Regions from separate parts of the Xanthomonas cerealis pv. cerealis genome, predicted to be linked through region 1. Evidence: predicted binding sites of a transcription regulator. Region 1 holds the regulator's gene; each other region holds the start of a gene.
The links. Region 1 encodes FliA, which starts transcription of late flagellar genes. Its sites were predicted from a motif close to TAAAGTTTNNCNNNCNNNGGCCGATAA; they were not measured.
Positions count from the first base shown of each region.

Region 1 (5,219 bases):
GTCCCCTCGTTGTCGGTGCTGTCCTACAGCGAAGTACCGGAAGACAAGCGGTTGAAGCTGGTGGGAACGATTAGTTGATGGATTGCGGGGACCGGGGACCGGGGACCCGGAAAAGCGAAAAGCGAAGAGCGACACAGCGGTACCGACGCAACGACTGGATGGTTAGGCACTCATGAACATGGCAGCACATAGGCAATCGCTGGGCACCAGGACATCGGCTTTAGCCCGGTCCCCGGTCCCCGGTCCCCGGTCCCGGAGAACACACGCATGAAAATCAAACGCTTCGTAGCTCCCGACATGCGCACCGCGTTCCGCATGGTGCGCGACGAGCACGGCCCGGATGCGGTGATCCTGTCCAACCGGCGCACCGACGAAGGCATCGAGATCGTCGCCGCCAGCAACTACGACGAAGCCCTGGTGCAGCAGGCCCTAGATGCGGCGCGTCCGGAAGAGCAGGCGCCGCGGCTGCAGGTGTCGGCAGCCAACCCGGCGCCGCGTGCGGCCAAGTCCGGCGCCATGGCCAACCCGGCGATGGCGATGATGGCCGCGATCAGCGAGCGCCGCTCCCCGGCCACGGCCAGCATGGCCCAGCCCGCGCCGGCGCGGCCGCTGACCCAGCCCGCCGCAATCGCCACCTCGGCAATGCCGGCTGGCACCGCGCCCACGCCGAACCGTGCGTCCGCCGCACTTCAGGCCCCTGCCCCGGCTCCCGCAGCCGCCGCGCCCTTCGCCGAATTCCGCATTCCCGAGGACGTATTCCGCAACGCGCCGATCAGCGTGCCGATGGCGAGCCCGTTCACCGCCGCGGCCAGCGCCGCCGCGAGCGCCGCCGCCGTACCGGCATGGCTCGACGACATCGCCGCGGTGTCGCTGAGCCCGGCCGCCACGCCGGGCGCCCCGGCTGCGCCCAGCGCCGAACCGGTCGCCGCCGCCACGGCGCCGGCCACCACTGACGGCAGCGCCGGGATTCCGGCGCTGCCGGCCCTGACGCCGGTGCCGAGCTTCCCGGCAGCGCAGAACGACGAACAATTGACTCAGCTGCGCGACGAACTGGCGCTGATGCGGCAGATGATCGAGCGCGAGATGAACCGGCTCACCGACGAGCGCCTGCGCGGTTCGCCGGTGCGCGCCCAGGCGCTGGAACTGATGGACGACTACGGTTTCGACAGTGGCCTCATCCGCGACGTGGTCATGCAGATCCCCGCCGACCTGGAGCTGCACCGCGGCCGCGGGCTGATGCTGGGACTGCTGTCCAAGCGCCTGCCGATCGCGCCGCTGGATCCGATCGAGGAAGGCGGCGTGATCGCCCTGATCGGCCCCACCGGCGCCGGCAAGACCACCACCATCGCCAAGCTGGCCTCGCGCTTCCTGGAACGCCACGCCGCCCGCGACGTGGCCCTGGTCACCACCGATACCATCCGCGTCGGCGGCCGCGAACAGTTGCACAGCTACGGCCGCCAGCTCGGCATCGCCGTGCACGAGGCCGACAGCGATGCCGCCCTGCAGCAGCTGCTGGAGCGTCTGCGCGACTACAAGCTGGTGCTGATCGACACCGCCGGCATGGGCCAGCGCGACCGCGCCCTGGCTGCACAATTGCACTGGCTGCGCGCCTCGCGTGTGGTCCGGTCCTTGCTAGTACTCCCTGCCAACGCGCATTTCTCCGACCTGGACGAGGTGGTGCGCCGGTTCGCCGGCGCCGATCCGCAGGGGGTGATCTTGACCAAGCTGGATGAAACCGGGCGGTTTGGCAGTGCCCTGTCGGTGGTCGCGGACCACCGGCTTCCCATCACCTGGGTGACCGATGGTCAGCGCGTGCCGGACGACCTGCACCGCGCCAACGCCGCCAGCCTGGTATTGCGCCTTGAAGATTTGCGGCGCGCTGCCGATAAGCCCTGTACTCCGGAGCAGAACCATGCCGTCGCGTGATTACGCCAATCTCACCAATGCCTTCCCCCTGTCGGCAACCCGCAGCGAACCGCTGGGTCCGCTAGGCCCGGTGCGCACGATCGCCGTGACCGGCGGCAAGGGCGGCGTGGGCAAGACCAACATCTCGGTCAACCTGTCGATGGCGCTGGCCGACATGGGCAAGCGCACCCTGCTGCTGGACGCCGATCTTGGCCTGGCCAACGTCGACGTGCTGCTCGGGCTGACTCCCAGGTTCACCCTGGCCGACTTGGTCGCCGGGCGCTGCACCCTGGAAGAAGTGCTGATCGACCTGCCCAACGGGTTGATGGTGGTGCCCGCCGCCTCCGGCCGCCGGCACATGGCCGAACTGCCGCCCGCCCAGCACGTCGGCCTGGTCAACGTGTTCTCCGAGCTGCAACGCGACCTGGACGTGATGATCATCGACACCGCCGCCGGGATTACCGACAGCGTGCTGACCTTCTGCCAGGCCGCGCAGGACGCGGTGGTGGTGGTCTGCGACGAGCCGGCCTCGATCACCGACGCCTACGCGCTGATCAAGGTGCTGTCGCGCGAACGCGGCGTGGACCGGATGCAGATCGTCGCCAACATGGTTCGCGACCCCAACGAAGGCCGCCTGCTGTACGACAAGCTGAGCCGGGTGTGCGAGAAGTTCCTCGGCGACGTGTCGCTGAACTACCTGGGCTGCGTGCCGCAGGACGACTGGCTGCGCCTGTCGGTGCAGCGCCAGCAGCCGGTGGTCAAAGCCTACCCGTCCAGCCCGTCGGCGCAGGCGATCACCGAAATCGCCCGCCGCACCTCGCGCTGGCAGGCGCCGACCGCGCCACGCGGCAACGTCGAGTTCTTCGTCGAACGGATCATCCAGAGGGGGGTCGCCGCATGAACGCCGCCGCTCAGTACCGCGCCGTGCAGCGCAACAGTTCCAACGACTACATCGCCCAGCATTCGGACCTGGTGCGGCGCATCGCCCACCACCTGGCCGCGCGGCTGCCGGCCAGCGTCGAGATCGACGACCTGATCCAGGCCGGCATGATCGGCCTGATCGAGGCCTCGCGCAGCTACGACGCCGACCAGGGCGCCTCGTTCGAGACCTACGCCTCGATCCGCATCCGCGGCTCGATGATCGACGAGATCCGCCGCGGCGACTGGGTGCCGCGCTCGGTGCACCGCCGCGCCCGCGACGCCGCCTCGGCGGTGCGCAAGATCGAACAGAGCACCGGCCGCGCCGCCGCCGCCAACGAAGTGGCCGCGGCGATGGACATGCCGCTTCCCGACTACATGCGATTGATGGAAGATGCCGCACGCGGCCAGGTACTGAGCCTGGAGTCGCGGGTCGAGGACCATGGCGAACTGGACACCATCGCCAAGGGCGGCCCCAATCCGCAGCAGATGCTGGAACGCAGCGAGTTCGGCCGCGAGTTGGGCAAGGCGATCGCGCAGTTGCCCGAGCGCGAGCAGCTGGTGCTGTCGCTGTATTACGAACAGGAATTGAACCTGAAGGAAATCGGCGCGGTGCTCGGTGTCAGCGAGTCACGCGTCTGCCAGATCCACGGCCAGGCCACGGTACGCTTGCGCGGACGCTTGAAAGCGTTCGAAGCGGCGGACGCTGGCCTGGAAGACAAAGAATAAGACCCAAGGGAGTTAGCGGTGAACAAGAACATGCGGATTTTGATCGTGGACGATTTCTCGACGATGCGGCGCATCGTCAAGAATCTGCTCGGCGATCTGGGCTTCACCAACACTGCAGAGGCCGAAGACGGCAACAGTGCGCTGGCGGCACTGCGCTCGGCACCGTTCGAGTTCGTGGTCACCGACTGGAACATGCCCGGCATGACCGGCATCGACCTGCTGCGCAACATTCGCGCCGACGACAAGCTCAAGCACCTGCCGGTGCTGATGGTAACCGCCGAGGCCAAGCGCGAGCAGATCATCGAGGCGGCGCAGTGCGGCGTGAACGGCTACATCATCAAGCCGTTCACCGCGCAGACGCTGCAGGAGAAGCTGGGCAAGATCTTCGAACGCCTGGGAGCGACCGTCTGATGCAAGCCACCGCCGAACGCAGCGCCATGATCGAACGCCTGCAAGGTGCGCTGGACGCACTGGAGCGTGGCGACGAAGCCGCCTGGCGCAAGGAAATCGACACCCTAGCCGCCTGGCGCACGCGGCCGATGATGCAGGGCCTGAGCCGGCTGGCGCGCGACCTGGGCCAGGCGCTCGGCGAGCTGCCCACCATCCCCTCCGAAGCCGGGGAGCTGGACGATGCCTGCTCGCGCCTGGACCACGTGGTGGCCATGACCGAACAGGCCAGCCACCGCACCCTGGACCTGGCCGAGGAATGCCGCGCGCTGGCCGAGCAGCTGCGCGCCGGCGGCCTGACCGGCGACCAGGGCGAGATCCTCGACAAGATCCGCCATAACCTCACCGAGATGGCCCTGGCGCAGAGCTTCCAGGACCTGACCGGGCAGATCATCCGCCGCGTGGCGACCATCGTGCGCCGCGTGCACGAGGGCTTCGGCGCGCTCGGCCTGCCGCCGAAGGACGACAAGAAACCCGACGGCAGCTTGGCCGGCCCGGCGCTGGCCGGCCTGGACCGCCACGGCGTGTCGCAGGACGACGCCGACGATCTATTGTCCGGATTGGGGCTGTAACGCCATGAGCGCCGTACCCGACGACATTGCTGCCGACTTCATCATCGAGGCCCAGGAAATCCTGGACCGGCTCGGCGAGCAATTGGTGTCGCTGGAGCAGGCGCCCGAGGACAGCGATCAGCTCAACGCGGTATTCCGCGGTTTCCACACGCTCAAGGGCGGCGCCGGATTCCTGGCGATCAACGCCATGGTCGAGCTGTGCCACGCCGCCGAGGACACCCTGGGCCAGGCCCGCGCCGGCCAGGCCACCCTGCAGGCGCGGCACTTCGACGCCGCGCAGCAGTCGCTGGACTACCTGCAGTCGATGCTCGACGCGTTCGGCAGCGGCAGCGAACCGCCGCGCGCGCCGCAACAGCTGATCGCGCAGTTCGCCACCAGCGGGGAAGAGACCGCCGCGCCCAGCGCCAAGGCCGCCGTCGCCGCGCCGCCGCCCGCCGCAGGCGGCAACGGCGACATGATCGACGACGACGAATTCGAAGCGTTGCTCGACCAGTTGCACGGCGGCGCCGCGCCCGCCGCGCTGCCGGTGCCGGCCGCCGCGCCGCGGCCGGCGCCCAGCGCCAAGCCCGCCGCTGCGCCCGGCAAGGCCGCCGAACCCGAACACACCGTGCGCGTGGACACCAAGCGTCTGGACGCGATCGTCAACCT
Region 1 is NZ_CP038228.1:1,683,123-1,688,341, forward strand. It holds gene flhA (flagellar biosynthesis protein FlhA) at 1-78, shown strand, start outside; gene flhF (flagellar biosynthesis protein FlhF) at 268-1,926, shown strand; gene E4A48_RS07505 (MinD/ParA family ATP-binding protein) at 1,913-2,806, shown strand; gene E4A48_RS07510 (RNA polymerase sigma factor FliA) at 2,803-3,552, shown strand; gene cheY (chemotaxis response regulator CheY) at 3,571-3,963, shown strand; gene E4A48_RS07520 (protein phosphatase CheZ) at 3,963-4,571, shown strand; gene E4A48_RS07525 (chemotaxis protein CheA) at 4,576-5,219, shown strand, end outside.

Region 2 (5,219 bases), 2.3 Mb from region 1:
GTTCCACGCGCAGGGGTCCGCTTCCGCGGCGACAGGCCGGCGCGGCGCTGTCTTCGTCTTGGCTGCGATATCCACGGGCAACGCCCGCCACCCGCTTAAAGACGCGCGGCTGCAGCCGTCCCTAGCAAGGCCGCGACGTTGCCCTGCCCGCCAGCGGCCGCCGCAGCGCATGGTCAGCGTGGAAGGCACGTTTGCCGGCCAGCCGTGGCCGGCCACGCTGGCGCCGGATGGGCGCGGCTGGATCGATGAAGGCGCGAGCAGCGGTTGCGCTCTGCGCTCAGGCGTGGGCAGCGACCCTGAACACGTCCACTGCCAGGGTGAGCTGCGCCGACTGGTCCTCCAGCGCGCGCCCCGCGGTGCTGGCCTCTTCCACCAGCGCCAGGTTCTGCTGGGTGGTCTCGTCCATCCTGGCGATGGTCTGGTTGACCTGCGCGATGCCGTTGGCCTGCTCGCGCGATGCTGCGGAAATGTGCCCCATGATGTCGGTGACGTGCTGCACGCTGGACACGACCTGGTCCATGGTGGTGCCGGCCTTGTGCACCAGCGCGGCGCCGTGGCTCACGCGCTGCACCGAATCGTCGATCAGGGTCTTGATCTCTTTCGCCGCGCTGGACGCGCGGTGGGCGAGCGTACCCACTTCCGCGGCCACCACCGCGAAGCCTTTGCCCTGCTCGCCGGCGCGCGCGGCTTCCACCGCGGCGTTGAGGGCGAGGATGTTGGTCTGGAAGGCGATGCTGTCGATGACCGCGATGATGTCGGCGATGCGCTTGGACGCCGCCTCGATGCCATGCATGGTCTCCACCGCCTGGCCGACCACGTCGCGCCCTTCCGTGGCCACGCTGGCCGCGCCCAGCGCCAGGTGGTTGGCGCGCTGGGCGTGTTCGGCGTTTTGCTTCACGGTGGAGGTCAGCGCTTCCATCGAGGCAACGGTCTGCTCCAGGCTGGCCGCCTGCTGTTCGCTGCGCTGGGCCAGTTCCTGGTTGCCGCGGGCGATGTCCTCGGCGGCGAAGCCGATGCTGTTGGTGGTGCGCTGGATCTGGGCGACGATGTCGGTGAGCCGGTGCACGGTGCTGTTGGCGTTGTCGCGCATGGTGGCGAACACGCCGTGGAAGTTGCCGGCCATGCGCACCGTCAGGTCGCCCTCGGCGATGCCGCGCAACAGGGCGGAGAATCTGGCCAGGTTGTCGTCGGCGGTGGCCATCATGGTGTCGAGGTTCTCGACCATGGCGCGAAAGGCGTATTCGAACCTGGCCGGCTGGCCGCGGTGGGCGAAGTCGCCGGCGCAGGCGGCTTCGGCCAGCGTCTGGATCTGCACGTTGATCGCGTGCAGGTTCTGTTTCACCTGTTGCATCGCGGCGCTGATCGCGGCCTTCTCGCCGGGATAGTGCGCGATGTCCTGGCGCAGGTCGCCGATGGCGTAGCGGCCCATGATGTCGGTGATGCGCAACTGGGTCTGCACGTGGCCATCGACCAGGGCGTTGGTGTCGGCGACCATGCGCCCGTATTCGCCGGGGAACCGCTGTGCGTCCATGCGGTAGCTGATGGCGCCGACATCGTGGCGGGCGGCCATCTCGCGCTGCGCGGAGATCACGTCGTGCAGGCGTCGCTGCATCTGCTGCATCGCCCGCAGCAACTGCCCTGACTCGTCGTTGGCGGTGGAGGTGTCCGGGCTGCTCAGGTCGCCGGCGCCGATGCGCTCGGCCATGCGCAGCGACTGCAATAACGGCCGCACCACGCGGCGGGTGAGCAGCAGGGCGATCGTCGCGCCCAGCAGCAAGGCCAGCACGGTGCAGCCGATCATCAGCACGGCGAAGCCGCGCGCCATGGCCATTGCGTCCTTGGCGGCCTGGCGGTTCTTGGCTTCCTGCAGATCGATGAAGGCGTTGATGCTGGCCAGCCAGTCGACGAAGGCCGGGCGCGCCTGTTGCAGCAGCAGCGTTTGCGCTCGCTCCCTGGCGCCGGCCTCGCGCAGGCTGCGCACCTGCGCGATCAGCGGCATCGTGCGCCGTTCGATCTCCTGGATCCGTCGCAGGATGGCCTGTTCCTGCGGGTCGGCGGAGGCGCCGAGCAGGCCGTCCAGCGGTTGCGCCGCGCGCGCGTAGTCGGCAGCGAGCGCGTCGATCGCGTGCTCGGTCGCCTGCCGGCTCGCCGGGTCGTCCAGCAGCACCACGTCGCGCAGGGCGATGGCGCGGTCGTGCACGCTGCCGCGGAAATTGATCGCATAGCGCTGCTTGACGCTGTTGACCTGGTTGATGGCGGTCAGGCGCTGGTCGATGCTGTGCACGCGCTGGATGCCGACGACGGTGAGCAGGATCATCAGCACGATGATGGCGAGGAAACCGAGCGCGAGGCGCTGGCCGATGCGCAGATTCGAGAAGAGGTGCATGGGAGGGCGAGGAGCTGGGTGAAGGGGAGGAATCGATGGTGGGTGGCGGCCGGCGGGCAATAGGGTTGCGGCACCCGCGCGGCGCCTACGTTGGGGTAACCCCGCAGTAGCGGCGTCGCACGGGCGAACTGAAGCGCCACGGACGCGCGGCCCATGGGCCGCGCCGCTGGGGTGCATGGCATCCGTGACGGCGGTCACGACAATGCCATCGCCTGCGTCTGCCTATACTCGCCCGGTGTCCATCAACAGGTCTTGCGCATGCACGCGCCTTCTCGGTCCAATGCCAGCGCCGCGCCGGGCAGCCTTCGTCGCTCGGTCTCCAATACGCTCAAGGGTTCGGCCGGCAACCTGGTCGAGTGGTACGACGTCTACGTCTATTCGGTGTTCGCCGTCTATTTCGAATCGCAGTTCTTTTCCAAGGAAGACAAGAACGCCACGATGTTCGTGTGGGCGATCTTCGCGATGACCTTCCTGATGCGGCCGATCGGCGCGTGGTATTTCGGCCGTTTCGCCGACCGCTACGGCCGGCGCCTGGCGCTGACTATCTCGGTGTCGCTGATGGCGCTGTGTTCGTTCGCGATCGCGGTGACGCCTACGGTGGCCACGATCGGCGTCGCCGCGCCGATCGTGCTGTTGCTGGCGCGGCTGCTGCAGGGTTTTGCGACCGGTGGCGAGTACGGCACCAGCGCCACTTACATGTCCGAGGCGGCGATCCCCGGCCGGCGCGGCTTCCTGTCCTCGTTCCACTACGTGACCCTGGTCGGCGGCCATGTGCTGGCGCAAACCACGCTGCTGCTGATGCTGCATTTCGCCGACAAGGGCTGGGTGTCCGAATGGGGCTGGCGCCTGGCGTTCTGCCTGGGCGGCGTCGGCGCGCTGGTGGTGTTCTGGCTGCGCCGCACGATGGATGAGTCGCTGGGCTCGGACGCCATTGCCGAGGCCAAGAAGGGCGGGGCGCGTTCGGCCGGTTCGCTGCACGAGCTGTTCGTGCACCAGTGGCGGCCGCTGCTGCTGTGCTTCCTGGTGACTGCGGGCGGCACCATCGCCTTCTACACGTATTCGGTCACCGGGCCGAAAATGATCCAGACCGCGTTCGCCGGCGACGACGTGATGGCCGGCACCCTCATCAACCTGGTGGCGCTGACCGTGCTGATGCTGATGCAGCCGGTCGGCGGCTGGCTGTCGGACATTGTCGGGCGCAAGACGCTGCTGGTGTTCTTCGGCATCGGCGGCGTGCTCTACACCTGGTTCCTGGTGCTGCAACTGCCCAGGCAGAGCGACTGGCTGACCGCGTTCGCGATCCTGACCGGCGGCTTTGTGATCTTGACCGGCTATACCTCGATCAACGCGGTGGTCAAGGCCGAGCTGTTCCCCACGCACATCCGCGCGCTGGGTGTGGGCCTGGGCTACGCGCTGGCCAACTCGGCCTTCGGCGGCACTGCGCCGCTGCTGTACCAGGCCTCGCTGAAGACCGGCCACGTGACCACGTTCGTCTGGTATGCCACGGCGGTGATCGCGGTGTCGCTGGTGGTGTACATGGTCTTCCTGAGCAACAAGGGCGCGAACTGGCTCGACGACGAGCGTGCGATGCGCGAGCGCCGAGCCGCGAAGGCGGCGGCCCAGCGCGGCTGAGGCCGGCAACGTCTGCACGGGCGTGGTCTGGCCGCGCCCGTGCAGCGGCGCACCGCAATCCCGCCGACAGGGGCCGCCGTCGCAGTTTCGGCGGCATGCGTGCGACTCGGGTACCATGCAGCCCCCCTCACGGGCGTTCTCGCTCATGGCCGATTCCAAGAAGACCCCTGACACCCCCGTTACCCAGGACCAGGCCGAAGCCGCCGTGCGCACCTTGCTGCGCTGGGCCGGCGAGGACCCGGACCGCGAGGGCCTGCTGGACACGCCGCGGCGCGTGGCCGAGGCCTATGGCGACTGGTTCAGCGGTTACCAGGCCGACCCGCGCCAGTACCTGCTGCGCACGTTCGAAGAAGTGGCCGATTACGACGAAATGATCGTGCTGCGCGACATCGAATACGAAAGCCATTGCGAGCACCACATGGCGCCGATCATCGGCAAGGTGCATGTGGGCTACCTGCCGCGCGGCAAGGTGGTGGGCATCAGCAAGCTGGCGCGCGTGGTCGATGTCTACGCGCGGCGCTTCCAGGTGCAGGAGAAGATGACCGCGCAGATCGCGCAATGCATCCAGGACGTGCTGCAGCCGCTGGGCGTGGGCGTGGTGGTGGAAGGCGCGCACGAGTGCATGACCACCCGCGGCATCCACAAGCGCGGCGTCAGCATGGTCACCTCGAAGATGCTAGGCGCCTTCCGCGAGGACGCGCGCACCCGCGCCGAGTTCCTGCGCTTCATCGACGCCGGGGTGCGCTGAGCGCGCCGCGCAGTGGCGATGGCTGATAGATTGATGTATCCATAGGTCGACGGCGGCCAACGCGAGCAGCGGCATGCAGATCGAATCCATAGAAATCAAGAACTACAGGCTGTTCCGTGACACCAAGCTGACCCATGTGCCACGGCTTTGCGTTCTTGTAGGCGCCAATGGCACCGGGAAATCGACATTGTTCGACGTGTTCTCTTTCCTGAAAGACTCCCTATCCATGAACGTGGGTAAGGCGATCGCGAAGCGTGGTGGCTATCGAGAGGTTGCCAGCCGCGGTTTCGCAAACGAGCCAATCGAATTCACCCTTCAGTTCCGACTGGAGATCACCGGTAAAGAGCGGCTGGTGACATATGTGCTGAAAATCGCGCCTGGTATCGGGTCGCGCGTGGAAATCGAGCGTGAGGTGTTGCGTTATAAACGTGGCAGCTATGGTGCACCGTTCCG
Region 2 is NZ_CP038228.1:3,964,156-3,969,374, forward strand. It holds gene E4A48_RS17535 (methyl-accepting chemotaxis protein) at 278-2,386, opposite strand; gene E4A48_RS17540 (MFS transporter) at 2,645-4,018, shown strand; gene folE (GTP cyclohydrolase I FolE) at 4,164-4,766, shown strand; gene E4A48_RS17550 (AAA family ATPase) at 4,840-5,219, shown strand, end outside.
Region 2: the regulator FliA is predicted to act here: its motif matches at 2,493-2,519, upstream of E4A48_RS17535 (methyl-accepting chemotaxis protein).

Region 3 (5,219 bases), 1.5 Mb from region 1:
CGGTGACCTTGACCCGGCTGCCCACCGCCAGCCCGGCGACTTCGGCATTGGGCTTGGACACCACCACCTGCGCCGTGTTGCCGAAGCGGATCTTCACCATGTAGTGCGCTGCCGGGCCGTTGCCGGCGATCTTGGCAACTACGCTCCGGCCTGCGGCCTCGCCCGCCCCGGCTGCCAACGTCGTCGTGCCGACGCCGACAGCGTCGGCCTTGCTGCTGCCCTTGATGCCCAGGATGCTGCCGGCCATGCCGCCGAGCTTGGTCGCCGCATCGGTGATCTGCTTGTTGCGCTCGGGAATGTCGGTGCCCTTGTTCTGGATCGGCTCCAGCGCCACGATCGCGCCGTGTCTCGGCCCTGCGGCCAGTGCTGTAGGCAGTTTCGTGGGTCTGGGTGTTTTCCTAGGTGTACAGGCCGTGGTCCACCGGCCACTGCATCATCAGTTCGCTGGCATCGTGGCCGACCCAACTGCGCGCGACGGCTTCAGGACTGCCGAACATGTCGGCCGAGGCCGGCGGTGCGCTACCCAGCAGCAGAGTCCACAGCGCGGGCAGGACAGGGGGCGACGGTAAGTGGGCATTGCGTACGTCCTTGCGGTGAGGCGGCGAGGCCAGATCCATGGGCTGCGCGCGGAATGCGCGCATCGCGCTGGCGCGCTCTCCATCATGCCCGGCAGGTGCCGGCAAGCGTCGATGGCGGCGCCGGTCAGGCGTGGATATCGGCGCCGACGCATGCACTAATGCGCCGCTGGCCAGCGGATGTTCCCGCGCTGGCATGACAAGCGATGGACAGGGGGCACTCAATGGATGCAAGGAGCGAAACAATGCAGATCAACCGTGTATGGACAGGCGCCCTGGTGCTGGCCGTGGCGATGGCGGCCACGCTGCCGATGCAGGCGATGGCCAAGAAGCACAGCGGCACGCCGAGCTGGATGAACGCCGATGGCGAGGTCACCAATTCCTCGCAGGTCGAAGCCGGCTACGGCGAGACCGTCAAGGGCGTCAACGATTACGAAGGCGAGATCACCGGCAAGCCGGCACCCGGCAGCAAGTTCACCCAGCTCAAGATCGGCATGCCGATGAAGCAGGTGACCGACCTGATCGGCGAACCCACCGACCAGGGTTCCTATGTCACCGGCAAGGCGTTCATCCCGTTTTTCTACGGTGGCGACCGCTACCGCTACGAACTTGCCTACAAGGGACAGGGCCGCCTGGTGTTCGCCGGCAAGTCGATGGGCAGCGGCGGCAACCTGATCTGGATCATCCACAACAAGAACGACAGCGGCTACCGCGAATAAGCTGGCGCAGCAGCAGGGCCCGGGCGGCGTCGCGCGCCCGGGCTTTTTTTTGCCTGCGTTCCGGCCATGCGACGGTCGCCTACAGCGCCTGCAAAATCAGCGAATGCCAGCCGGTGCGGTAGGTTTCGTAGCCGGGCGAGGCCGCATGTGCGATGCAGTGCGGGCGTCCGTTGAGATCGCTCAGCACCGCGCCACGCGGCTGCTTGAACAGCGCCTCGCGGCCGGCGAAGTCGGTCCGCTCCTGCAGCTGCGCCCGGCCGAATCGGCCTGGACCTGGCCGTGCGGATCGACGATGCACACCCGGCTGATGCCCCATTCCTGCTCCGATAGCGGCGTGCGCTGCACCGCCGTCTGCGCCAGCGCGTTCCAGCGGAACACGATGCCGAGCACGCCCAGCACGCGGCCATCGACGCGGCCGCCATCGCGCACCGTGCACGAATACACCAGTACGCGCTCGCCATCGGCCAGGGTGCTGGCATGCACGCCCTGGAAGCCGAACTGCTCGCCGCTGCGCGTGCGCATGGCGTGCTCGAACCAGGCATGCGCGGACACGTCGCTGCCGGCCGCGGCGTGCTGCTGCGGCCGGCCGTTGGCGAGGATGCGGCCATCGGTGCCGGCCAGCACCGGGTCGAAGTACACCGTGTACGACTCCAGGACCTGGCCCATGCACCGCGCCGCATAAGCGAGCGCGTCGTCGCCGCGGCCAGGGCGCGCGGCGGCGGCGATGGCCGCGCTGGTTGACCACCAGCGTACGTCGCAGCTGCGTTCGTAGAGGTTGCGGTCGATCGGGTCGATGTTGCTCAGCGCCAGTTCGCTCAGGCGCGTGCGGCGCACGTCGTCGTCCAGCCGCCGCAGGGTGTGGCGCATGTCGGCGCTGGCGGCGACCTTGTCCGGGTCCTGGGTGGCGTCGGCGACGCGCCGCGACAGCACGTCCATTTCCTGCGCGATGACGCTGAAGCCGCGCCCGGCCTGGCCGATCCGGGCCGATTCGATGCGTGCGTTCATCGAGATCACATGGGTGGTGCGGTTGCTCTCGTCGATGCGTTGCAGCGACTGCCGCAGCTGTCCGAGCAATTAGTCGGACAGGCCGGCCACGGAGCGGATATGGTCGTCGATGGGCGCTTCGGTGGGTGTGGCTGGCAGGTTCATTGGTGCTGTCGCTGGGACGGGAAGGACCAGCAGGCGCAACATGGGGCAAGCGCGCTAGCGGCCGCCAATGCAATGGCTTTAGCGCCGATTGTGCTGGCGTCTGTTGCCCAGATGCCTTGCCGCGCCTGCGCTGCACTGTCCGCGGCCTGGCCGCGGCAGGGCCGAACTCGTTTACCATCTGCGCCAGGACCGGCGTCGCCGGACCACAGGCGCGCGCACCGCGCCGCGCCGCCTTGGGGATGGAGTCCGGATGGAAGGGTTGATCGTGCTGGTGGTGGTGGCGGTATTGGCGGTACCGATCCTGATGATCGTGCTGTGGGTGGCGCTGGCCGGCCTGCGTCGGCGCGTGGCGGCCCTGGAACTGCAACTGGCGCAGATGCGGCATGCCGCGCCGCAGGCGGCGCAGGCCGCTGCCCGATTCGACGCAGCCAGCGATGCCGAGGACACCGAGACCGAGAACGATGCGCTGCTCGCCGACAACGATGGCGTGGAGGGACGTCCATTCGCCCCGCTCGCTGCGGTCGTCCCGGTCGTACCTGTGCCACCGCCGCTCCCGCCGCCGTTCGGCGCGCTGACCGCCGCGGCGAGCGAGGCCGCGGCGGTCGGCGCGCCACTGCCGCCGGTACCGCGCGGTCCGGATCCGATCGAGCGGTTGCTGGCCGGCACCAAGCGCTGGTTCACCGAAGGCAACGTGCCGGTCAAGATCGGCATGCTGGTGCTGCTGGCCGGCGTTGCCGCATTGCTGAAGTACGCCGGCGACCAGGGTTGGCTGCGCATGCCGATCGAACTGCGCTATGCCGGCATCGCCGCCGCGGCGCTGGCCGGCCTGGGCTTCGGCTGGCACCAGCGCGAGCGCAAGCGCAGCTTCGCGCTGGCCCTGCAGGGAGGCGCGATCGGCGTGCTGCTACTGACCGTGTTCGCCGCGTTCAAGCTGTCCGCGCTGATGCCGGCCGGCGCTGCGTTCGCGCTGAGCATCGTGCTGGTGGCCAGCATGTGCGTGCTGGCCGTCGTGCAGGAATCGCGCACCTTGGCGATGCTGGCCACGCTGGCCGGATTCCTGGCGCCGATCTGGCTGTCCACCGGCAGCGGCAACCATGTCGGCCTGTTCTCCTATTACGCGGTATTGAACGCGGCGGTGTTCGCGATCGCCTGGTATCGGCCGTGGCGGGTGCTGAACCTGCTCGGCTTCGGTTTCACCTTCGGCATCGGCACGCTATGGGGCGTGCTGCAGTACCAGCCGGCGAAGTTCGCCAGCACCGAGCCGTTCCTGCTGTTGTTCTTCGCCTTCTACCTGCTGATCCCGATCCTGTACGCGCGGCGCCAGCCGGCCACGCGCGGCAACCTGGTCGACGGCAGCCTGGTGTTCGGCACGCCGCTGGTCGCGTTCTCGCTGCAGGCCGGGCTGCTGCGCGGCGAAAGTATGCCGCTGGCGCTGTGCGCGCTGGGCCTGGCGGCGGTATATGCGTTGCTGGCCGCGGCACTGATCCGGCGCGAACGCTACGCGGTGCTCGGCCAGGCCTATGCGCTGCTGGCGGTGGGCTTCGCCACGCTGGCGGTGCCGCTGGCGCTGTCGGCGCGCGCCACCGCCAGCATCTTCGCGCTGGAAGGCGCGGCGCTGGTGTGGCTGGGACTGCGCCAGCAACGCTGGCTGCCGCAGTTCAGCGGCGCCGGCCTGCAACTGGCCGCGGCGATCGGCTTCGTGCTGGGGCTGGACCTGGCCTGGCACGATGTCCAGGCGGTGGCCAATGCCACCTTCATGAGTGGTGCGCTGCTGGCCCTGGCCGGTCTCGCCAGCGCCTGGAGCTATCGCCGTGCCGGCGCCGACACGCCGGTGCTGGCCTATTACGTGTGGGGCCTGGCGTGGTGGTGCGGGATCGGCGTCGCCGAGATCGAACGCTTCGTCGCGGCCTCGGCGCAGGCCGACCTGCTGCTGGGGTTCGTCGCGCTCAGCGGCTGGCTGGCCGCCGAGGCGCAGCGCCGCTGGCCGGCGCGCGCGCTGGCCGCGACCACGCTCGGCGGGCTGCTGCTGGCGCTGCCGCTGGCGATGCTGCAGGCGGACGCCCACGGCCAGCCGTTCGCCGGGCATGGCGTCTGGGCGTGGTCGCTGTTCGCGGTGCTCGGCGTGCGCAGCCTGATCTGCCTGCGTGGCAGCGGCGGCTGGGTGGCGCGCGCGGCGCAGTTCGCCTGGTGGCTGGTGTGGCCGTCGGTACTGTCCTTGCTCGGCAGTTGGCTGGCGCAGCGCTTCGCCCTGGCCGAGGGCTGGCAGTGGGCATTGCTGTTGGCGCCATGGCTGGCGGCGGCGGCGTTGTCGCTGCTGCGCTGGTCGTGGCTGGCCGCGCCTCTGGGGGCGGATTTCGATCGTTGCCGCACAGCGCTGCAGGGCGGCTATTTCGGCCTGCTCGGCGTGGCGTGGCTGTGCACGCTGTGCGTACCCGGCGCCAGTGCGCCGCTGCCGTGGTTGCCGCTGCTCAATCCGCTGGAACTGAGCCAATTGCTGGTGGTGGCGCTGGCCGCGCGCTGGCTGTGGTCGGCGACCGCGCCGGCCCTGTTGCGGACCCGGCGCCTGCAAGTGCTGGCCGCTGCCGGATTCCTGTGGATCACCAGCGTGACCCTGCATGCGGTGCACTACTGGGCGCCGGTGCCGTGGGCGTCGCTGTTGTCCGCCAGCGTGGCGCAGACCAGCCTGACCGTGGTGTGGAGCGTGCTCGGCGTGCTGGGCTGGGTGCTAGGCTCGCGCCGCGGCCAGCGCGGTCTGTGGCTGGCCGGTGCGTTGCTG
Region 3 is NZ_CP038228.1:225,086-230,304, forward strand. It holds gene E4A48_RS00975 (hypothetical protein) at 1-376, opposite strand, end outside; gene E4A48_RS00980 (hypothetical protein) at 399-617, opposite strand; gene E4A48_RS00985 (hypothetical protein) at 821-1,294, shown strand; gene E4A48_RS00990 (methyl-accepting chemotaxis protein) at 1,475-2,368, opposite strand; gene E4A48_RS00995 (DUF2339 domain-containing protein) at 2,694-5,219, shown strand, end outside.
Region 3: the regulator FliA is predicted to act here: its motif matches at 2,498-2,524, upstream of E4A48_RS00990 (methyl-accepting chemotaxis protein).